DNA from 2 places in the Neisseria polysaccharea genome. Region 1 is predicted to be linked to the other one. Evidence: riboswitches for the same ligand, from Rfam matches in the RefSeq annotation. Region 1 holds a riboswitch; the other holds the start of a gene.
What was found. A riboswitch is a leader RNA that binds a small molecule or an ion and turns the genes downstream of it on or off. The one in region 1 is predicted to bind thiamine pyrophosphate.

Region 1 (11,659 bases):
CCGCACTTTACGGCATAATGGCGGCCACGCTTTTCGTCAGAAAGATAAAATATGTCAACCAAAACCCCTTCCCTGTTCGGCGGCGCGATGATTATCGCCGGTACGGTTATCGGCGCAGGCATGCTTGCCAACCCGACCGCCACATCCGGCGTATGGTTTACCGGCTCGCTGGCCGTGTTGCTGTACACCTGGTTTTCCATGCTTTCCAGCGGCCTGATGATTTTGGAAGTCAACACCCATTATCCTCACGGCGCCAGCTTCGACACCATGGTCAAAGACCTGCTCGGACGGAGCTGGAACATCATCAACGGCATCGCCGTCGCTTTCGTTTTATACCTGCTCACTTACGCTTATATCTTCGTCGGCGGCGACCTGACCGCCAAAGGCTTAGGCAGCGCGGCAGGCGGCGACGTTTCACTCACCGTCGGACAACTCGTCTTCTTCGGCATCCTCGCCTTTTGCGTGTGGGCATCCGCACGCTTGGTCGACCGCTTCACCAGCGTCCTCATCGGCGGCATGGTATTAACCTTTATTTGGGCAACCGGCGGCCTGATTGCCGATGCCAAAATGCCCATCCTCTTCGACACCCAAGCCCCCGTCGGCACCGGCTACTGGATTTATGTCGCCACTGCCCTGCCCGTCTGCCTCGCTTCCTTCGGCTTCCACGGCAACGTCTCCAGCCTGCTCAAATACTTTAAAGGCGACGCGCCCAAAGTGGCGAAGTCCATCTGGACGGGCACACTGGTCGCGCTGGTAATTTACGTCCTCTGGCAAATTGCCATCCAAGGCAACCTGCCGCGCAACGAGTTCGCCCCCGTCATCGCCGCCGAAGGGCAAGTCTCCGTCCTGATTGAAACCCTGTCCAAATTCGCCCAAACCGGCAATATGGATAAAATATTGTCCCTGTTTTCCTACATGGCAATCGCCACCTCGTTTTTAGGCGTAACCTTAGGTCTGTTCGACTACATCGCCGACATCTTCAAATGGAACGACAGCATCTCCGGCCGCACCAAAACCGCCGCGCTAACCTTCCTGCCGCCTCTAATTTCTTGCCTGCTCTTCCCCACCGGCTTCGTTACCGCCATCGGCTACGTCGGCCTGGCGGCAACCATCTGGACAGGCATCATCCCCGCCATGCTGCTCTACCATTCGCGCCAAAAATTCGGCGCAGGCAAAACCTATAAAGTTTACGGCGGCTTGTGGCTGATGGTTTGGGTCTTCCTTTTCGGCATCGTCAACATCGCCGCACAGGTATTGAGCCAAATGGAACTCGTCCCCGTATTTAAAGGATAAAGGCAAAATGCCGTCTGAAGCCCTGTTCAGACGGCATTTTCGCAACCGTTGCAGCCATGCGGCAAAAAGCTAACGGGCAATTTTCAAAACGTCGTACAGATAGTTGCGGTAATTTCCGACCAACTCCCGGTTCGGGCAGTCTTCCAACCCTCCGCCGCACAAACCGCGCATCGCCATATTCGCACGCATGAAGCCGTCTTTAGCTTCCAAACCCGCCGCCTCCATCAGCACGCCGCCTGCAAAGGCAAGGTCGAGGAAATCCTGCCGCTGTACGAATCCGCCGGCAATATTGCTCCTGACGGCAAACTGCGTTACATAATCCGGCTGCGCATAATCCCATTTCTTCCTGACGGACACGCCCTCAAACGGTACCTGATGATCGCCGAAATAACCGAAAACAAAGGGTTTGCCGCGTTCGTGCAGATAACGGTCGAAACTTTCCACTGCTTTGTCCAAATCGGCAATGCGCCCGATGTAGTCATTAAGTGCGGATACGGTTTTCGCATTCAAATCGGGCGCATCCAAATCAAACACATTGTCGGTATCCGTCCGATACGGTCCGTGCTCCTTCATGGTCAGCACATATACGAACATCGGTTGGCACACGTTTTCCAAATCGGGATGGCGTTTTTCGAGAATCATCCGCGCATACTGCATCATTTCCTCACTGGAAATATGCCACAGGTTTTTGCCCATCGGCGCGGGATAGCCCAAATCTTGCGGCTGGAACATCAGATTAAAGCCGAAATGGTCATATGCGGCCTTGGCATTGTAGTTGCCCTTGGTAAACGGCGAGAGTGCCACGCAAAAATAACCGTGTTCGCGCAGGTTGCGGACAAAACCGGTCTGCAAATGCGGTACGACCGAGTAAAACACGCCGCTTGCCAACGCGCCGAAATCTGTGGACGGAACACCCGCCAAAAACGCAAATTCGGACTTCCACGTTGCGCCGCCGAAAGTATGCACGCGCAAAGGTGAGGAAAATACGGTATCTTCCTGCCGTCCGAACATTTTCAAATCGGGAATCTTGGCGGCGGCAAAGTCGAAACAGTGCGGATCGAGCGTCGATTCCATCAGGGTAACGACAATATCGGGTTTTTCATCCGACATGCCGTACGGCTGGGTTTCAGACGGCATCTGTTTGGCAAACGCTTCCCCGTCGCCCTCGAACACGGGTACTTGGAAAAACACCGCCCGACAGGACATCGGCAGGTTCAAAAACACGTCGCGCCCGTCGTCCGGCAGCGAATCCAGCCACGTCTTTACCGCGCCCGGATGTTTGGAAAAATGCCACATCGACACGAACGCCGCCGCAAACAACGCCGCGCCTGCCCACCGCCACGGCACACCCAAAGTATCCGCACCGCTCCAGCCGAAAACCGCATATGCCGCCAAAGCCAGCAGCCCCGCCATACCGATAACCGCTTCCTTATAATGGAACAGCGTTTCCCAATTCCGCCAGTCGGCAATCAGCAAAAAGTCGGAAATCAACAACGGCTGTTTGTAATAATGGATTTTCAGCCTGTGGAACAGTATCAGCACCACAAACCAGACCGAAGCGAAATTCAAGGCGCGCTGCCACTGCGCCGTCAACATCAGCATACCGCCCGCCAAAAAGACAAACAGCGCGGACGCGAAAAAATACGTCCAGCGGTAGTGCGACCTGATAATCAGCACCAATGCCGCTGTTACAAACAAAAATAGGAAAGCATAGGCAACCATCCCGCCCCACTCCTCAAAACGGCATACCTGTGCCGTTGCGAATTATTATCGAAAGCGTGCATTATAAATGCAGCACAGGCGCATTTCCACCGATATTTCAGTATAATGCCATCCCCGAACCTGCCCAACCCAAAGGAACCGTGATGAAACTCATCATTCTCGACCGCGACGGCGTCATCAACCAGGACCGCGACGACTTCGTCAAATCCGTTGACGAGTGGATACCTATCGAAGGCAGCATGGATGCGGTGGCATTCCTGACGCAGGCAGGCTGCACCGTTGCCGTCGCCACCAACCAATCCGGCATCGGCCGCAAATATTTTACCGTTCAAGACCTCACCGAAATGCATGCCAAAATGCACCGCCTCATCCGTCAGGCAGGCGGGGAAATCGACGGCATCTGGTTCTGCCCGCATACCGGCGCCGACGGCTGCGGCTGCCGCAAGCCCAAACCGGGCATGATTGAAGACATCCTCGAACGCTTCAACGCCCAAGCTTCGGAAACTTGGCTGGTCGGCGACAGCCTGCGCGATTTGCAGGCAATCGATGCCGTCGGCGGAAAACCCGCGCTGGTTCTGACCGGAAAAGGCAAAAAAACGCTCTCCCAACACGGACATGAATTGCCCGAACACACACAGGTTTTCGATACCCTGCTCGATTTCTCACAATACATCATGCAGGAAAACGCCGCACCACAAGCCGACTGAACATACTGCATTCCGACAAGGCAAAACCATGCTCATCATCCGCAACCTGATTTACTGGCTGATACTCTGTTCCAGCCTGATTTTCCTCTTTCCCTTTATGCTGCTCGCCTCGCCTTTCCGGGACGGGGCGCACAAGATGGCGCGGGTCTGGGTCGGCATCCTCAACTGGTCGCTCAAACACATCGTCGGGCTCAAATACCGCATCATCGGCGCGGAAAACATTCCGGACCGCCCCGCCGTTATCTGCGCCAAACACCAAAGCGGCTGGGAAACGCTTGCCCTCCAGGACATTTTTCCGCCGCAGGTTTACGTTGCCAAACGCGAGTTGTTCAAAATCCCCTTTTTCGGTTGGGGTTTGAAGCTGGTCAAAACCATAGGCATAGACCGCAACAACCGCCGCGAAGCCAACGAACAGCTCATAAAACAGGGGTTGGCGCGCAAAAACGAAGGCTATTGGATTACCATTTTCCCCGAAGGCACGCGCCTTGCACCCGGAAAACGCGGCAAATACAAGCTCGGCGGCGCGCGCATGGCGAAAATGTTTGAGATGGACATCGTCCCCATTGCCCTCAACAGCGGCGAATTTTGGCCGAAAAATTCCTTTCTGAAATATCCGGGGGAAATCACCGTCGTCATCTGTCCGACCATCCCACACGCAAGCGGCAGCGAAGCCGAATTGATGGAAAAATGCGAACACCTCATCGAAACGCAACAACCGCTTATTTCCGGCAAAGGCCCATTTGCCGCCAAAATGCCGTCTGAAACCGCATGACCTCCTTGATCCACACTCTTTCAGACGGCATGGAACTGACCATAGAAATCAAACACCGTGCCAAGAAAAACCTGATTATCCGCCCTATCGGCACACATACCGTCAGTATCAGCGTCCCACCGCACCTGTCCGCCGCCGCCCTCAACCGCTGGCTGCGCGACAACGAAGCCGTCCTGCGGCGAACACTGGCAAAAACACCGCCGCACAATACAGCAAACCGGCTGCCCGAACATATCTGGTTCCACGGCAGGCAGCTTGCCCTCACCGCCCATCAAGACACGAAAATCCTGCTGATGCCGTCTGAAATCCGCGTTCCCGAAGACACGCACGACAAACAGGCGGCACTGTTGGCAACCTTTCTGAAACGGCAGGCTCAAAGCTACCTGCTTCCCCGCCTCGAACACCACGCCCGCACCACACAACTGTTCCCCGCTTCCTCCTCGCTGACCTCTGCCAAAACCTTCTGGGGCGTGTGCCGCAAAACCACAGGCATACGCCTCAACTGGCGGCTGGTCGGCGCACCGGAATACGTTGCCGACTACGTCTGCATACACGAACTCTGCCACCTCGCCCACGCCGACCACAGCCGCACCTTTTGGGAACTGACCCGCCGCTTCGCCCCCTACGCGGACGAAGCGAAACAGTGGCTCAAAATCCACGGCAGGGAACTTTTCGCCTTGGGTTGACGCTGCCCGGGCAGACATCCGCCAATTCAGGCTTCCGCCCAAACGGACATCCGGAAGGCAGCATCACAGCCGGCGGCACATACCGCTGCCGCCGCTTTCAGACGGTATTTTTTGCGTTTTTCGGGATGGAAGGGGAAGTGAAACGCCGTCAAACCGATAAATTTCTGCACCGACAGGTCTGGATTCCCGCCTGCGCGGGAATGACGGTTCGGGTATTTCTGACGATTCATCGAGCCGTAGGGTGAAATGTAGGGTGGGCTTCAGCCCAACGATTCCACCAATTTCACCGCATCAAAGGTTTTTGGGGAATAGGCGGTATTCGGCGGTTTCGGTTTCCGGCGGAGTTGGTGGGATTTTTGAAATCGTTGAAATTGGCGAAGTTGGTTGAAATCGGCGGAATTGCTTGGATTATGGGATTTGGTGGATGCGGTGGGCTGAAGCCCACCCTACAGCCCACCCTACAGCCCACCCTACAGCCCGCCACCTTACGCATCCGCCTTACGCATTTATCCTGCGCCTGCCGATATACCGCCATTCCCGCGCAGGCGGGAATCCAGGTCTGTCGGTGCGGGAACTTATCGGATAAAACGGTTTCTCCAACTCCGAGCCCTAGATTCCCGCTTTCTCGGGAATGACGATGAAAAGATTTTTGTTGCTTCGGATAAATTTTTGCCGCGTTGGGTTCTAGATTCCTGCCTTCGCGGGAATGACGGTAGAGCGGTTTCTGTTGCTCCCGATAAATGCCGCAATCTCAAATCCTGTCATTCCCTCAAAAACAAAAGACAGAAAAACAGAACCCTAAATCCCATCATTCCCATCTATGTGAATATAAAATTTTATTACTTTAATTATCGGTTGTTTCATCATTTTCACAAGCGAAAGAATGCCGTCTGAAGCCTTTTTTCCGGGCTTCAGACGGCATTTTTTGCTTGACGTTTTAGCTGTAAAGCTTCGCTCCTTTTTTGACGAACTCAATCGCTTTTTCTTCCATTCCTTGCTGTTGGGTTTTTTGCTTGTCAGCGTAGTCGCGCACTTCCTGCGTGATTTTCATCGAGCAGAATTTGGGGCCGCACATCGAGCAGAAGTGGGCGATTTTCGCGCCTTCGGCGGGCAGGGTTTCGTCGTGGAAACTTTCGGCGCGTTCGGGATCGAGACTGAGGCGGAATTGGTCGCGCCAGCGGAACTCGAAACGCGCCTTGCTCAGGGCGTTGTCGCGCAACTGTGCGCCCGGCCAGCCTTTGGCGAGGTCGGCGGCGTGGGCGGCGAGTTTGTAGGTAATAATGCCGGTGCGCACGTCTTCTTTGTCGGGCAGCCCCAAATGTTCTTTAGGGGTAACGTAACAAAGCATCGCCGTGCCGTACCAGCCGATATTGGCCGCGCCTATGCCCGAGGTGATGTGGTCGTAGCCGGGGGCGATGTCGGTAACGAGCGGGCCGAGGGTGTAGAAAGGCGCTTCAAAGCAGTGTTGCAACTCTTCGGTCATGTTTTCTTTGACGCGTTGCAGCGGCACATGGCCGGGACCTTCGATCATGACTTGTACGTCGTGTTTCCACGCTTTGCCGGTCAATTCGCCCAAGGTATGCAGTTCGGCGAATTGGGATTCGTCGTTGGCATCGGCAATGCAGCCGGGACGCAGGCCGTCGCCGAGGCTGAACGACACATCATACGCCTTCATGATTGCACAGATTTCGTCGAAATGCGTGTAGAGGAAGTTTTCTTTGTGGTGGGCGAGACACCATTTCGCCATAATCGAACCGCCGCGCGAGACAATGCCGGTGAGGCGGTTGGCGGTCATCGGCACATACCGCAGCAACACGCCCGCGTGTATGGTGAAATAGTCCACGCCTTGTTCCGCCTGTTCGATTAAGGTGTCGCGGAACAAATCCCAAGTCAGGTCTTCGGCGATGCCGCCGGTTTTTTCCAAAGCCTGATAGATGGGCACGGTGCCGATGGGGACGGGCGCGTTGCGGATAATCCATTCGCGCGTTTCGTGGATGTGCGCGCCGGTAGACAAATCCATAATCGTGTCCGCGCCCCAACGCAGCGACCACACCATTTTTTCGACTTCTTCGGTCAGGCTGGAGGTTACGGCGGAGTTGCCCAAGTTGCCGTTGATTTTGACGCGGAAGTTACGTCCGATAATCATCGGTTCGAGTTCGGGATGGTTGATGTTGGCGGGGATGATCGCGCGTCCGGCGGCGATTTCCCGGCGCACGAATTCGGGCGTGATTTGGTCGGGACGGGTCGGGATGTTCGCGCCGAAACTTTGCCCTGCGTGTTGTTTCAAAAGTTTGGCGTATTCCGGTTTTTGGGACAATTCGTCTAATTTTAAACGTTCGCGTATGGCGACAAATTCCATTTCCGGCGTGATAATGCCTTGGCGCGCGTAGTGGAGCTGGGTTACGTTGCGGCCGGCTTTGGCGCGGCGCGGGCGGGTGATTTGGTTGAAACGCAGATGGGCGGTTTTCGGATCGTGTGCGCGTTCGATGCCGTATTCGCTGGAGAGCTTGGGCAGGATTTCGGTATCGCCGCGTTCGTCCAGCCACGCCGTGCGGATGTGCGGTAAACCTTGTTTCAGGTCGATGTGTGCCGCCGGGTCGCCGTACACGCCGCTGGTGTCGTAGACGGGAATCGGCGGATTGGCTTCCGTACCTTGCGCCGTGTAGGTGTCGTCCTGACGGATTTCGCGCAAAGGCACGCGGATGTCGTCGCGGCTGCCTTGCAGATACACGCGTTCGGAGTTCGGATATTTGAAGCGGATGCCGATGTCTTCGCTCAAGTCGGCAAGTTCGCGCGCTTCGTTGCCGGAAGTTTTGGCGGTTTTTTTTGGTGTAGTCATAAAAAATGCTCCTGTTTTCTCGTTTAGAATAAAGAAACAGGAGCGTTTCGCGTTTTCAGACGGCATTTGAAAACCGATGCCGTCTGAAAGGCAGAATCCGTGAAAACTCCCCACGCAGGTATTATCCCGATCGGGTGTAAAGGGTATTTCTCAGCCGCCTGAACATCAGGCAGCACCCCTGTTTCGATGTTGGGCAAAATTAAAACACGGGCTTGGATTTTTGTAAAGAAAATAATATTTCAAATCAGGCATAAACCGACGGACGGCAAAATTTTATGATTTTTCGCGGAAGTAATGTTTGACAACATAAAAAATCTGCCGTATAGTTTCGTTTTCTGACGCGGGATGGAGCAGCATGGTAGCTCGTCGGGCTCATAACCCGAAGGTCGTAGGTTCGAATCCTGCTCCCGCAACCAAATATCAAACCCCTCGGTTCAATGCCGAGGGGTTTTGTTTTGCCTGTTTCCTGCCACCTCCGTTTTTTGCCGGATTTTCCTTCCTGCCGCAATATCGGAACGGCAGCCCGCCGTCTGTTTGCGGTTGCAAATTCAGGCGGTTTGGCTACAATCTTCCGCATTATGTTCAAGAAAGCCGACTATGCCGACCGTCCGTTTTACCGAATCCGTCAGCAAACACGACCTTGATGCCCTATTCGAGTGGGCAAAGGCAAGTTACGGTGCAAAAAGTTGCTGGAAAACGCTGTATCTGAACGGCCTGCCTTTGGGAAACCTGTCGCCGGAATGGGCGGAGCGCGTTCAGAAAGACTGGGAGGCAGGCTGCTCGGAGTCTTCAGACGGCATTTTCCTGAATGCGGACGGCTGGCCGGATATGGGCGGCCGCTTGCAGCACCTCGCCCGAATATGGAAAGAGGCGGGACTGCTTCACGGCTGGCGCGACGAGTGTTTCGACCTGACCGACGGCGGCGGCAATCCCTTGTTCGCGCTCGAACGCGCCGCTTTCCGTCCGTTCGGACTGCTCAGCCGCGCCGTCCATCTCAACGGTCTGACCGAATCGGACGGCCGATGGCATTTCTGGATAGGCAGGCGCAGTCCGCACAAAGCAGTCGATCCCGGCAAGCTCGACAATACTGCCGCCGGCGGTGTTTCCGGCGGCGAAATGCCGTCTGAAGCCGTGTGCCGCGAAAGCAGCGAAGAAGCCGGTTTGGATAAAACGCTGTTTCCGTTTATCCGCCCGGTATCGCGGCTGCACAGCCTGCGCCCCGTCAGCCGGGGTGTACACAATGAAATCCTGTATGTATTCGATGCCGTCCTGCCCGAAACCTTCCGGCCTGAAAATCAGGATGGCGAAGTGGCGGGTTTTGAAAAGATGGACATTGGCGGCCTGTCGGATGCTATGTTGTCCGGACGCATGATGCACGATGCCCAACTGGTTACGCTGGACGCATTCGACCGTTACGGATTAATCGCCCCGAACCACCCTCTGTCGGGCTGGCTTCGCGGCATCAGGACTTAGGAACCGGTATGCTCAAATTGAACAAAGTCTGCAAACGCTTCGGCAATAAAACCGTCGCCGATGACATCTGCCTGACTGTCGGGCACGGCAAAATACTTGCCGTTTTGGGACAGTCTGGCTGCGGAAAATCCACCCTGCTGAATATGATTGCGGGGATTGTCCGTCCGGACGGCGGCGAAATTCGGCTGAACGGGGAAAACATTACCCGTATGCCGCCCGAAAAACGCCGTATTTCTCTGATGTTTCAAGATTACGCGCTGTTTCCCCATATGAGTGCGCTGGAAAATGCGGCATTCGGTTTGAAAATGCAAAAAATGCCGAAAGCCGACGCCGAACGCCTTGCCATGGCGGCACTTGCCGAAGTCGGGCTGGAAAACGAGGCGCACCGCAAGCCTGAAAAACTTTCCGGAGGCGAGAAGCAACGGTTGGCACTGGCGCGCGCTTTGGTTGTCCGCCCTTCCCTGCTGTTGCTGGACGAATCGTTTTCCAGTTTGGACACGCATTTGCGCGACCGGCTGCGCCGCATGACTGCCGAACGCATCCGCAAGGGCGGCATCCCTGCCGTTTTGGTGACTCATTCGCCCGAAGAAGCCTGTACGACGGCAGACGAAATCGCCGTGATGCATGAAGGGAGAATTCTACAATACGGCACGCCCGAAACATTGGTCAAAACACCGTCCTGCGTGCAGGTCGCCCGACTGATGGGGCTGCCCAATACCGACGATGACCGCCATATTCCGCAACATGCGGTGCGTTTCGACCAAAACGGCATGGAGTGCCGCGTATTATCCCGTACCTGTTTGCCCGAATCGTTCAGCCTATCCGTCCTCCATCCGAAACACGGCATCCTGTGGCTGAACCTCGATATGCCGCACGCCGGTGAAATATCGGGAAACGATACGGTACGCATCCATATCGAAGACAAGGAAATCGTCCGTTTCCGTTGATGCTTCCTTAAAAACAAAATGCCGTCTGAAAAACCTTTCAGACGGCATTTTTTTACCAAAGCAGCTATATTTTTTCTAAGGGCGTTATTTGACTGCAATCTTTTTCTATTGTCAACAATATTTATTTCCGCACTTTGGCTTCGGCTTCCTCCCCTGCCGGCGCGCTGTTCATCTGTTTGATCAGCTTTTCCGCCTTTTCCTCGTCCTCGCAGCGGACGATTTTGGCAATATCGTTTTCGAGCTGTGCGATATTGCTGTTCAGGATGATGTTTTTGACGGGCAGGATGTTGTTGGGATTCATCGAAAAACGGCGCAGCCCCATACCCAATAAAACGCGGGTAAACGCCGTGTCGCCCGCCATTTCGCCGCACACGGACACGTCTTTTTCCATACGGTTGGCGGTACGGATGACGTGTTGCAGCATTTTCAACACGGAAGGATGTCCGGGCTGGTAGAGGTGGCTGACGCTGTCGTCGCTGCGGTCGACGGACAAGATATATTGAATCAGGTCGTTGGTACCGATGGAAATAAAATCGACCAGTTTTAAAATGCTGCCGACGGTCAACGCGGCCGAGGGGATTTCAATCATGCAGCCGACACCGACATCGCCGAAGGCTTCACCGCGCTCGGTAAGCTGCCGCTGGGCAGTATCCAAATGAATCAGGCATTGGCGCACTTCGGACAAGGAGGTAATCATCGGCCACATCATGCGCACGGGACCATGTACCGCCGCACGGAGGATGGCGCGCATCTGGGTGCGGAACATGACCGGTTCGGCAAGGCACAGGCGGATGCCGGTCATGCCCAGTGCGGGGTTGAGGCTGCCGTTGGGGGTGGCGTTTTGACCGAACCAGCGGGGGTTTTTATCCACGCCTAAATCAACGATTCGGATGGTCACGCTTTTGCCTTTCATTTTTTTGACAATCGCGCTGTAAACTTCATACTGTTCGTCTTCAGACGGCATCGTATCGCGGTTCAGGTAAAGAAACTCGCTCCTGAACAACCCGATGCCGTCTGCGCCAAGATTGTGCAGCAATTTGACATCTTCGGCTGATTCTATATTGCCCAAAAGCTCGATACAGACCCCGTCGGCGGTAGCAGCGGCGGTCTTTTTGAGCTTGTTCAACTCGCGTTTGTGGCTGCGGTATTCGCGGGCACGGCGGCGGTATTCGTTCAACACCGACTCATCCGGCGAAATAATCAATACGCCGTTGATACCG
Region 2 (11,659 bases), on a different contig from region 1:
CGGAAAAAAGAATAAGGCGATGCCGTCTGAAAACCTTTCAGACGGCATCGTACCGGATTCCGCGTCAGATTTCGCTACCGCCGACAGTCAGTCCGGCATCAATCCGCAAGGTCGGTTGTCCCACGCCGACGGGGACGCTCTGCCCTTCTTTGCCGCACACGCCGACACCGCTATCCAACGCAGTATCGTTGCCTATCATGGAAACGTGTTTCAGCACTTCGGGGCCGTTGCCGATAATGGTCGCGCCTTTGACGGGATATTGCAGCTTGCCGCCTTCCACCCACCACGCTTCGGATGCACTGAACACGAATTTGCCGCTGGTAATGTCCACTTGTCCGCCGCCGAAGTTAACGGCGTAAATGCCTTTGTCGATGGACGCGATGATTTCGTCGGGTTCGTAGCCGCCGTTTTCCATAAAGGTGTTGGTCATACGCGGCATAGGGGCGGAAGCGTAACTTTCACGGCGACCATTGCCGGTCGATTGCGTGCCCATCAGGCGGGCATTGGTTTCGTCCTGCATATAGCCAACCAAAATACCGTCTTCAATCAATACAGTGCGGCGGGTTTCGTTGCCTTCGTCGTCGATATTGAGCGAGCCGCGTCTGTCGGCAATATCGCCTTGATCCACAACGGTAACGCCTTTGGCGGCCACGCGCTCGCCGATTCGTCCGGAGAAAACGCTGGTTTCTTTGCGGTTGAAATCGCCTTCCAAACCATGTCCGACCGCTTCGTGCAGCAACACGCCAGGCCAGCCGTTGCCCAAAACGACGGTCATCTCACCGGCAGGCGCAGGACGGGATTCGAGATTAATCAGGGCTTGTTTGACAGCGGAATCGACAAACTGCCGTACCAAAGTTTCATCGAAATAAGCCAAGTCGTAGCGTCCGCCGCCGCCCGCGCTGCCCTGCTCGCGACGCTCGCCCTGTTTGGCGATGACGGTAACGTTCAGGCGCACCATCGGACGAATATCCGCAGCGTGTTTACCGTCCAAACGGGCGATGTACACCATATCGTATTCGCAGGTCAAACCGGCCATCACTTGCACGATACGCGGATCGGCGGCTTTGGCGATTGCTTCGACTTTGTTCAACAGCGCGACTTTGGCGGCGGAATCGAGGCCGGCAATGGGGTCGGACGCGGAACAAACCGGCTTGCCGCGCGTTTCAGACGGCATTTTGGCGGACACCTTGCCGCCTGCCGCCCCAATCGCACGGACGGCGCGGGCGGAACGGTTTATCGAATCGATGCACAGGCTGTCGGCGTAGGCAAAGGCGGTTTTATCGCCCGAAACGGCGCGCACGCCCACGCCCTGATTGATTTGGAAGCTGCCCGATTTGACGATGCCTTCTTCCAAATGCCAACTTTCATAGGCGGTGCGCTGGCAGTAGATGTCGGCATAATCGACGTGGTGCGCGCCGATGATGCACAGGCTTTTGGCGAGCAGTTCGGGGGAAAGGCGGTTGGCTTCGAGCAGCCGTGCCTGTACGGCGGAATAGGTCGGATGCATAGTGTCGGCGCATAAAAAATCAGGGGCTTGATTATACGGCATTTGTTATATAGTGGATTAACAAAAACCGGTACAGCGTTGCCTCGCCTCAGCTCAAAGAGAACGATTCTCTAAGGTGCTCAAGCACCAAGTGAATCGGTTCCGTACTATCTGTACTGTCTGCGGCTTCGTCGCCTTGTCCTGATTTTTGTTAATCCACTATAGAAATGCGCCGTGCCGCCGAAAATGTAAGAATTTTGCCAACGCACGTTGCTTTGTGTAAACTTAAAGCCTTCTTGTCGGAGTGCCGCCCATCGGGCGGCTGAGATTGCGAAAGCAGAATCCGTAGAACCTGTCGGGGTAATGCCTGCGTAGGAAACAAAACCTCCCTGCCCTTTCGGGCTTCCGTTCCCTCTTCCGCACTTCCCCGCCCCATTTTCATGTTTCTTAAGGACTTGATATGTCGGGCAATGCCTCACAACAACCCTCACCCGCCGCAGCGGCGGCACGCCTTTTTTCCGACAAATCGCGATACCTGCAAAGGAACCCGTCATGACCCGTATCGCCATCCTCGGCGGCGGCCTTTCCGGAAGGCTGACCGCACTGCAGCTTGCAGAACAAGGTTATCAGATTGCACTTTTCGACAAAGGCACCCGCCAAGGCGAACACGCCGCCGCTTATGTTGCCGCCGCCATGCTCGCGCCTGCGGCGGAAGCGGTCGAAGCCACGCCTGAAGTCATCAGGCTGGGCAGGCAGAGCATTCCGCTTTGGCGCGGCATCCGATGCCTTCTGAACACGCACACGATGATGCAGGAAAACGGCAGCCTGATTGTGTGGCACGGACAGGACAAGCCATTATCCAGCGAGTTCGTCCGCCATCTCAAACGCGGCGGCGTAGCGGATGACGAAATCGTCCGTTGGCACGCTGACGACATCGCCGAACGCGAACCGCAACTCGGCGGACGTTTTTCAGACGGCATCTACCTGCCGACCGAAGGACAGCTCGACGGGCGGCAAATATTGTCTGCACTTGCCGACGCTTTGGACGAACTGAACGTCCCTTGCCATTGGGAACACGAATGCGCTCCCGAAGACTTGCAAGCCCAATACGACTGGCTGATCGACTGCCGCGGTTACGGCGCAAAAACCGCTTGGAATGCTTCTGCCGAACACACCAGCACCCTGCGCGGCATACGCGGCGAAGTGGCACGGGTTTACACACCCGAAATCACGCTCAACCGCCCCGTGCGCCTGCTGCACCCGCGTTATCCGCTCTACATCGCCCCGAAAGAAAACCACGTCTTCGTCATCGGCGCGACCCAAATCGAAAGCGAAAGCCAAGCCCCCGCCGGCGTACGTTCAGGGTTGGAACTTTTATCCGCACTCTATGCCGTCCACCCCGCCTTCGGCGAGGCGCAAATCCTCGAAATCGCCGCCGGACTGCGCCCCACGCTCAATCACCACAACCCCGAAATCCGTTACAGCCGCGCCCAACGCCTGATTGAAATCAACGGCCTTTTCCGCCACGGCTTTATGATTTCCCCCGCCGTAACCGCCGCCGCCGTCAGATTGGCAGTGGCACTGTTTGACGGAAAAGACGCGCCCGAACGTGATGAAGAAAGCGGTTTGGCGTATATCCGAAGACAAGATTAAAGCCGTCTGAAAGGAACCCCATGACCTTCCCACCCGTGAAATCTCCGCTCAAATTCTACGCCGTTGTTCCCACCGCCGATTGGGTGGAGCGCATGGTCAAAGCAGGTGCCGACACGGTGCAACTGCGCTGCAAAACCCTGCACGGCGATGAATTGAAACGTGAAATCGCCCGCTGCGTCGCCGCCTGCCGTGGCAGCCGCACGCAGCTTTTCATCAACGACCACTGGCGCGAGGCGATAGAAGCGGGCGCATACGGCGTGCATCTCGGGCAGGAAGACATGGACACCGCCGACCTTGCCGCCATAGCCGCCGCCGGTTTGCGCTTGGGTTTGAGTACGCACTCCGTTGCCGAACTCGACCGCGCCCTGTCCGTACACCCCAGCTACGTCGCCAGCGGCGCGATTTTCCCGACCACGACCAAGCAAATGCCCACCGCCCCGCAAGGCTTGGACAAACTGCGCGAATATGTGAAACAGGCAGGCGGCACGCCCGTCGTCGCCATTGGCGGCATCGATTTGAACAATGCTGAAGAGGTATTGGCAACCGGCGTTTCCTCACTCGCCGTCGTCCGTGCCGTTACCGAAGCGACAAACCCCGAAGCCGTGGTTAAAGCGTTTCAGGCTTTGTGGAATGAATAAGGTCGTCTGAAAATAATAAAGTCTAAAACCAGACGTACCAAATAATATATTTACAGAGGAATTTATTTTTTATTTTATTCATTTTTATCATATTTTAAAATTTTAAAAAGATACATAAGGAGCAATTTGATAACAATGAAACCAAGAGAGTTATGTGAAAAAGCATGGCAAGAAATAGCAAGTAAATTTCCTGATTTTAAGATAATTTCTAAGGGGCAGAAATTAAAGAGAGTATCTAAAAACAGGGATATTACATTTGAAATCTATTTTCAGGCTGATAGGCACAATTATCAGTGTAGCGTGCAATTTATTCCACATATCGCCATTTACTCAAAAGATATGAAAAAGGCAAATATCAATAATGGTTTTATATATGGCGGAGAGTTGGGGAGCTTGATAAATAGAAAACCTTGGATTTGGTGGCAGTTAGCAGGAGCAAGCTATAAATATACGGTAGAGGATGTTAGCAAACTTATAAGGGAGCATATAATACCGTTATTTGACGATTTTGAGGACACAGAAACCAATATTGAAAAAATTATAAATGAGGATATGAATGACTATAATTTATTGTATTACATCTATTATTTTAGCGGAAAAGCTAAGGCGCAGCAGTATTTTAATAAAATAATCAAAAAAGACAAATTAAGAAAAAAGTATATTGGTTTTTATAATTCTTTGAATGAATTACCAAAGGAAAGCATTTCATTAGACATATGTGAATTTGTTGGAGATACTATGATTAAATTTGCCTATATTAATGGGATTGAAATAGAAAAATAATAAATAATTGAACATAAAAATATTAATGGACGCAAATGTTGCAGGTTCGCTTGCAACCCAACATTTACAAAGGTCGTCTAAAAACCTCTATAAACACCGAAATATCGAGAAACCATGAACATCATCTTAAACGGCGAACCCGCCGAACTTCACGGCACGACCGTTGCCGACCTCATCGCCCAAACCGCGCCGCAACAGCCTTTTGCCGTGGCGGTGAACACCGTTTTCGTCCCCAAAGGCGCGTATGCGGAAACGGTTTTGAACGAAAACGACAAAATCGATATCGTCCGCCCCGTCGTCGGCGGCTGAATGCCGTCTGAAGCCCCAAAGGCACGCCGCCGGCTTTCAGACGGCATCGTATCCCAAACATATCAAGGAATTTTTATGCTCACCCTATACGGAGAAACTTTCCCCTCGCGGCTGCTGCTCGGCACGGCTGCCTACCCGACCCCTGAAATCCTCAAACAATCCGTCCGTATCGCCCAACCCGCGATGATTACCGTCTCATTGCGCCGCGCGGGAAGCGGCGGCGAGGCGCACGGTCAGGGGTTTTGGTCGCTGCTTCAAGAAACCGGCGTTCCCGTCCTGCCGAACACGGCAGGCTGCCAAAGCGTGCAGGAAGCGGTAACGACGGCGCAAATGGCGCGCGAAGTGTTTGAAACCGATTGGATAAAATTGGAACTCATCGGCGATGACGACACCTTGCAGCCGGATGTGTTCCAACTTGTCGAAGCGGCAGAAATCCTGATTAAAGACGGCTTCAAAGTGCTGCCTTATTGCACCGAAGACCTGATTGCCTGCCGCCGCCTGCTCGACGCAGGCTGTCAGGCGTTGATGCCGTGGGCGGCCCCGATTGGCACGGGTTTGGGCGCGGTTCACGCCTACGCGTTGAACGTCCTGCGCGAACGCCTGCCCTACACGCCGCTGATTATCGACGCGGGCTTGGGTTTGCCCTCACAGGCGGCACAAGTGATGGAATGGGGCTTTGACGGCGTGCTTTTGAACACCGCCGTTTCCCGCAGCGGCGATCCGGTCAATATGGCGCACGCCTTCGCACTCGCCGTCGAATCCGGACGGCTGGCATTTGAAGCCGAACCGGTCGAGGCTCGCACCAAAGCGCAAGCCAGTACGCCGACAGTCGGACAACCGTTTTGGCATTCGGCGGAATATTGAAAAAGGCGGCAAAAATGCCGTCTGAAGGCTTCAGACGGCATCGTGGCTCAAAACGGCGGCAGCCTGAAACGGACAAACCGCCATTCCCCGGCATCACGGCTTTGTCGTGAGGAACAGGGAAACCGGCCGGAAAACCTTGCCGCCCGCCCCGACACCGCAACCAACGAAACATCCGGCCTCCACGGTGCGCAGGCTGCCGCGCAAGCCCCAAGTACGGCAACAGAAGAAGCGTTTTGTTGTTGTTTGAATACATTTAAAAATACCTAAAGCCATCCGTAAGCCTTCATCCGCAACGGTTTTACCGCTTTTGCATCCCCGAATCCACGCTCAAACACCCCCGAATGACAACCCTGTCCGCGCCAAATTGGACGGATGTTCAAACACGGGCAACCTTATTTCTGTCAGGCACGAAGCCCTCAGCTATGCCTGCCGACCCCGATTTGTCCGGCACAATGAAAGTTTGCCGACCCAAATCACAAACATCGGCGAATAGTTTAATTTGTTTATTTTTCATAGCATTACAAAAAATCCACATTTATTTTTAAATTTTTATTGATAATTATTATTATTAGCGTATAATTAAAACCACTCGGAAGTCGTCAATTCCGAACCATTAAACACTGTATTCCCTCATCATTCACTTTCACACTTGGAGTCGGCATATACGAGACATACATTCCCTTTTTATATATCAGATACTCAAAACCGAAATGCCAAACCCACCTTCGCGGTGGGTTTGGCATTTATTGTCCGGCTTTCGCGCCTATTTGCAAGACTTGAGGTTCAGTTTGCCGTATGGGGACGTGATTTTACGGATTTCGTCCGCATCGGCGACATTCACGCCGGTAAACAAAACCGTCATACGCGACACGCTCAAAGAATCGTCCTGCCGGCCGGTTTCGGCAGCGCGTTCAACAATATATGCCCCACCGAATCCCGCGCCGGCAAGCCGGCTTTGCAGGGCTTGGGCGTTTTCCCGGCTGCTGCCGACACCCAAACTCAATGCGCCGTCAAACGGTATGGGGTTGAAACCTTTGGCAGACAGCTCCGCCGCCTGATTTTCGGCATCGGCTGAAACGGGCAGGACGACGCGGTAGGTTTTGCCGGCGGATTTGGCTTGGGCGGTGCGTTTTTCGACACTTCTGCTGGCAACGTGCGACCATTTGCCCAAAAGCCCTTTGATCCGGTGGTAGTCGTCTTCGTCCATCGTGAGGCTTGCCTGCGCGGCGCATAAGGCATCCGCCGCGCCGTTTTCGCGTTCCGCCTGCGCCTTTTCGGCGGCGAGTTTTTCGCGGCGGGCTTTTTCCTCGCGCTGTTTTTTCTCTTTGAGCCTTTTCTGCTCCGCTTCTTTCTTCAAGCGCAACTGCTCCGCCTGTTCTTCGGTCAGGATGTCGCTTGCACCAAGCAGTACGCCTGTATCCGATTCAGATGCCGCCTGAACGGCAGAACCGGATGCCGGAATATTCCGAACAACCGGCATAGTTGGGGCAACTGGTTGAACCTGCAAATTGTTTGCGGCATTCTGTGCCTCCGGTATTTTGCCGGCCTGTTTCAGTGTCAGTTTGTAGCCTACCGTACCGCCGAATACGGCAATATTAATCGCAACCAAAAGGATAAATAACCATTTCATCTCTGTATTCCCTAAATATGTTCATCTTCCCCGCCTTCGGCGGCAATCAGGTTCAGCAGCCCATGGATGACGAGGTTGTCCGCCACACGCACGGTATTTTCCGCCAAAAATGCAGGCGGCAGGGCTTCTGCGACTTTTGCCGCGCCGCCGCCGGTCATCACGACATCGACCGGTTTCCCCGCCCCGGTTTTTTCTTTCAAACGGCCGTGCATCATCATTATCGAGCCGCAAACCGCATCCATCATACCGCTGGCTATGGCGTTGCTTGTGGTGGTCGGGAAAGGATAACGCTTGCCGGCGGGGCGGTTGAGGTTGGCGGTTCGGACGGCAAGCGATTCTTTCATCAGGTGGAAGCCGGGCATAATGGTCCCGCCGAGGTAATGCCCGTCATCGGTGAGCGCGTCAACCGTTACCGCCGTGCCGCAACTGACGACGACGCAGGCGTTGCGGCTGAAGCGGCGGCTGCCCAAGGCGTTGAACCAACGGTCGGAACCATGTTCTTCGGGATGACGGTAGTGATTACGTATGCCTAAAGCCTGAGCGGAAGACGGCAGCCATTCGATTGTACTTGCGAGCTGTTCCTGAACCTGTGCCTTTTTTGATTCCCCGCACACGGCGCAACCGACAATACGGACGCGGTCATCCGCCCTTTCCGCCCACTCCGCGCCCAAACGGGACAAATCACGGTACGGTGCACGGCTGACTGCTGTAAATATGCCGTTTTCCACCCATGCCCACTTGAGCTGACTGTTACCGCCGTCCAACAGCAAAAAACGTTCCGGTTCCCGCTTCCTCGGAACAGAAACCGGCCTGTCGTCGGGCCGCAGGCTGATTTCGCCGCTGACGACCGTCTGTTCGCCCTCTGCCGTTTCCAAGTGCAGAACGCCTTGTCCGTCCACGCCTTTAACCGTGCCTTCGCACACGGTTTCGCCGTCGCGCAACAGCAATACCGCCTTGCCGTGGTCGCGGTTGACAGCCTGATACTCCGCCACAAAAGGCGCAAATCCGTCCCGAGCATATTGCAACAACACCGAGTCCAACTCCGCCAACAGCGTTTCCAGCAACACGGCGGCATCGGCATTTCCCCGCCGCGATGCCGTCTGAAACAGCGATTGCACGGAAGCGGCGTTTTCCACTTCCTTGGGCAGCACGAAATTGATGCCGATACCGATGATGGCAACCGTTTTGCCGACCGTCCTGACCGTTTCAATCAGAATGCCGCCCAATTTGTCGCGTCCGACAACCAAATCGTTTGGCCACTTGATTTGCGTTTCCAAACCCAAACGCAACAAGGCGCGCCGGCACGCCACTGCCGCAACAGGCGACAGCGAACCCAACTCATACTGCGGCTGGTCAAACACCCAGCCGAAACTGAACATCAGACACTCGCCCAAACGGTGCGACCACTTCCGCCCCTGCCGCCCCCTGCCCTTACTTTGCAGGTGGGTCACGCATACGGTTTTGTGCGCCTTGTTCGGCGCAATCCGCGCCAATTCCAGTATCTCGTCGTTGCTGGACGCGCACTCGTGCTTCAATGCCGTCTGAAAACCCGACCTTTCCCCCAGCTCGCGCAAACCTTCGGCATCGAAAACCGCCAAGGGGCGCACCAACCGCCAATAACCGTCATGTTGGCGCAACAGCCCGCGTATGTGCGCCGGCATCTGCTGCCAAAAACCGTTGAGCTGCTGCGGCTTCATGTCCGCCACACGCGCCAGTTGCGAGACGTGTTGCGGCAAACCGTCGGCAAGCTCCGCCAACACCCGCCAGTGCGAAAGCTTCAAAACCGTCATTTTCCGCCCTCTGCCGCACGGATTTTTGCCAAAGTCTTCGTTGTCGAAGTCTGGTGCAGAAACGGAATTGAAAACACCTGACCGCCGCGCGCCAGCGTTTCTGCCGCACCGACAATCTTATCCGCAGCCCAATCGCCGCCCTTGACCAAAATCTCAGGTTTGACCGCCTCAATCAACGCCGCCGGCGTATCCTCGTCAAACCAAGTAACCAAATCCACACTTTCCAACGCGGCGGCAACGGCGGCACGGTTCTCCAAAGGATTGACCGGGCGGTCGCCGCCCTTGCCCAAACGCCGCACCGAAGCATCGGTATTCAACGCCAGTACCAACGCCGCCCCTGCCGAACGCGCCTGCGCCAGATAAGTAACGTGCCCCCTGTGGAGGATGTCGAAACAGCCGTTGGTAAACACCAGCGGGCGCGGCAACCGAGCCAACCGTTCGGACAATGCCTCGGGCGGACAGATTTTCGATTCAAAATCAGGAGCAGACCAACCGTCAACCATCAAAGCCTCCGACAAAAACCATAAAAGACAGAAAAACCCACATGATACAGAAGCATATGCGAAAGGCAAAGCCGGCGGCGCAAATGCCGTCTGAAGCGGTTTCCGTATGACCGGCCCGGCTTTCAGACGGCATACCGACGCACCGGTACGACGGTGCGGACAGTACGCGCAAACGGAAAAAGACCCGTACCGAAAAGTACGGGCCTTTATCTGGGGTGGCTGATGGGGCTCGAACCCACGACAACCGGAATCACAATCCGGGGCTCTACCAACTGAGCTACAGCCACCATAAAAACGGTTTTCAATCAAATTCTTGGCACACCCGACAGGAATCGAACCTGTAACCCCCGACTTAGAAGGTCGGTGCTCTATCCGGTTGAGCTACGGGCGCTCATGCCGATTCGTGCTGATTGATTGGTCGGGGCGGTGGGATTCGAACTCACGACCCTCTGCTCCCAAAGCAGATGCGCTAACCGGGCTGCGCTACGCCCCGACTTGAAGAAACGAACTATACAGTTCAGGGAAAGATGCGTCAACATTTATTTTCAAAACACCAAGATGAAAAATATAGTTTTTTGATTTGAAAAAATATTTAATCCGTCCAAACAGCCGTATTTTATTTCAGGGCAAATTTATTTTCGGCATTCTGCTGTAAAAATATACGAAAAATGCGATAATTTTCAGCATTTTCTACCTGTTTAACAAAAGGACGGATATGTCGGCACAACTGATCAACGGTAAAGAAGTTTCGCAAAAACGCCTGCAGGCGATTGCCGAAGCGGTGGCGCAACGCCAACAGGACAATCTGCACACGCCTTGCCTGGCCGTGGTTTTGGTCGGAGGCGACCCTGCCAGCGCGGTTTATGTCCGCAACAAGAAAACCGCCTGCCAAAAATGCGGCATCAAATCGCTGTCTTACGAACTGCCCGAATCAACATCGCAGGAAGAACTGCTGGCACTGGTCGACCGGTTGAACGCCGATTCCGAAGTGGACGGTATTTTGGTTCAGCTTCCACTGCCGAAGCACCTCGACAGCCAGGCGGTCTTGGAACGTATTTCGCCGGATAAGGACGTGGACGGCTTCCATCCTTACAATGTCGGCAGGCTGGCGGTCAAAATGCCGCTGATGCGCCCGTGTACGCCTAAGGGCGTGATGACGCTTTTGGAGGCTTACGGTATTGATCCGAAGGGGAAAAAAGCGGTCGTGGTCGGCGCATCGAATATTGTCGGCCGCCCGCAGGCTTTGGAACTGCTGCTGGCGCGCGCAACGGTAACGGTCTGCCACAGTGCGACCGAAAATCTGGCAGACGAGGTTGCCGGGGCCGATATTTTGGTGGTCGGCGTAGGCATTCCGAACTTTGTCAAAGGCGAATGGATCAAACCCGGCGCGGTCGTTATTGATGTGGGCATCAACCGTCTGGACGACGGCAGCCTGTGCGGCGACGTGGAATTTGAAACGGCAAAAGAACGGGCAGCGATGATTACGCCCGTTCCCGGCGGCGTGGGTCCGATGACGATTGCCACATTGATGGAAAACACCCTGCACGCGGCTTTGCTGCACGATGCTTGAGCGGTTCTGAAGATAAAAATGCCGTCTGAAAGGCTTTCAGACGGCATTTTGCCGTGTCCGTTTATTTGGGCAGCTTGACGACAACCGTATCCGCCAGTATGTCGTAAAGCGTGCGGCGGTCGCGTTTGACCATAAAGAGCAGGACAAAGTTGGCAAGAAATGCCAGCAGGTTGATAGCGTTTTCTCCGTTGTCACCTACTGCAAGACCGATAACGGCGGCAATAATGGCAACCAAAACCGACCATGCGATTTCGCGTACCAAAACCGTGCCGACAAAACCCGGATTGCGGCCGTCGGTTTTCAACACCCTGATTCTCATGATTTTCTTACCCAATGACTGCCCGTCCCGGCTCATATAGTAGATTTGGATGACGGTGTACGCCAAAATGCCCGCCAGTCCTACCCAAAAGGAAGTCATGCCCAAAAGCAGTCC

Region 2: linked by a shared signal. The riboswitch ahead of RDY34_RS06830 (FAD-dependent oxidoreductase) and the one ahead of thiC (phosphomethylpyrimidine synthase ThiC) in region 1 are both predicted to bind thiamine pyrophosphate.

The regions. Positions count from the first base shown of each region.
Region 1 covers NZ_CAUJNZ010000016.1:17,637-29,295, reverse strand. The annotation lists gene RDY34_RS09280 (aromatic amino acid transporter) at 52-1,293, shown strand; gene RDY34_RS09275 (LTA synthase family protein) at 1,363-3,015, opposite strand; gene gmhB (D-glycero-beta-D-manno-heptose 1,7-bisphosphate 7-phosphatase) at 3,159-3,722, shown strand; gene RDY34_RS09265 (lysophospholipid acyltransferase family protein) at 3,751-4,494, shown strand; gene RDY34_RS09260 (M48 family metallopeptidase) at 4,491-5,180, shown strand; gene RDY34_RS09255 (hypothetical protein) at 5,207-5,350, opposite strand; gene thiC (phosphomethylpyrimidine synthase ThiC) at 6,118-8,019, opposite strand; TPP riboswitch at 8,110-8,209, opposite strand; tRNA gene RDY34_RS09245 (tRNA-Met) at 8,359-8,435, shown strand; gene RDY34_RS09240 (NUDIX hydrolase) at 8,617-9,492, shown strand; gene RDY34_RS09235 (ABC transporter ATP-binding protein) at 9,501-10,439, shown strand; gene ptsP (phosphoenolpyruvate--protein phosphotransferase) at 10,561-11,659, opposite strand, start outside.
Region 2 covers NZ_CAUJNZ010000009.1:6,246-17,904, forward strand. The annotation lists gene tldD (metalloprotease TldD) at 65-1,549, opposite strand; TPP riboswitch at 1,777-1,881, shown strand; gene RDY34_RS06830 (FAD-dependent oxidoreductase) at 2,039-3,139, shown strand; gene thiE (thiamine phosphate synthase) at 3,160-3,777, shown strand; gene RDY34_RS06840 (DUF4304 domain-containing protein) at 3,913-4,560, shown strand; gene thiS (sulfur carrier protein ThiS) at 4,675-4,869, shown strand; gene RDY34_RS06850 (thiazole synthase) at 4,945-5,733, shown strand; gene RDY34_RS06855 (hypothetical protein) at 5,827-6,006, opposite strand; gene RDY34_RS06860 (SPOR domain-containing protein) at 6,497-7,363, opposite strand; gene RDY34_RS06865 (bifunctional biotin--[acetyl-CoA-carboxylase] ligase/type III pantothenate kinase) at 7,375-9,153, opposite strand; gene rfaE2 (D-glycero-beta-D-manno-heptose 1-phosphate adenylyltransferase) at 9,150-9,656, opposite strand; tRNA gene RDY34_RS06875 (tRNA-His) at 9,868-9,943, opposite strand; tRNA gene RDY34_RS06880 (tRNA-Arg) at 9,971-10,047, opposite strand; tRNA gene RDY34_RS06885 (tRNA-Pro) at 10,072-10,149, opposite strand; gene folD (bifunctional methylenetetrahydrofolate dehydrogenase/methenyltetrahydrofolate cyclohydrolase FolD) at 10,372-11,226, shown strand; gene RDY34_RS06895 (RDD family protein) at 11,288-11,659, opposite strand, start outside.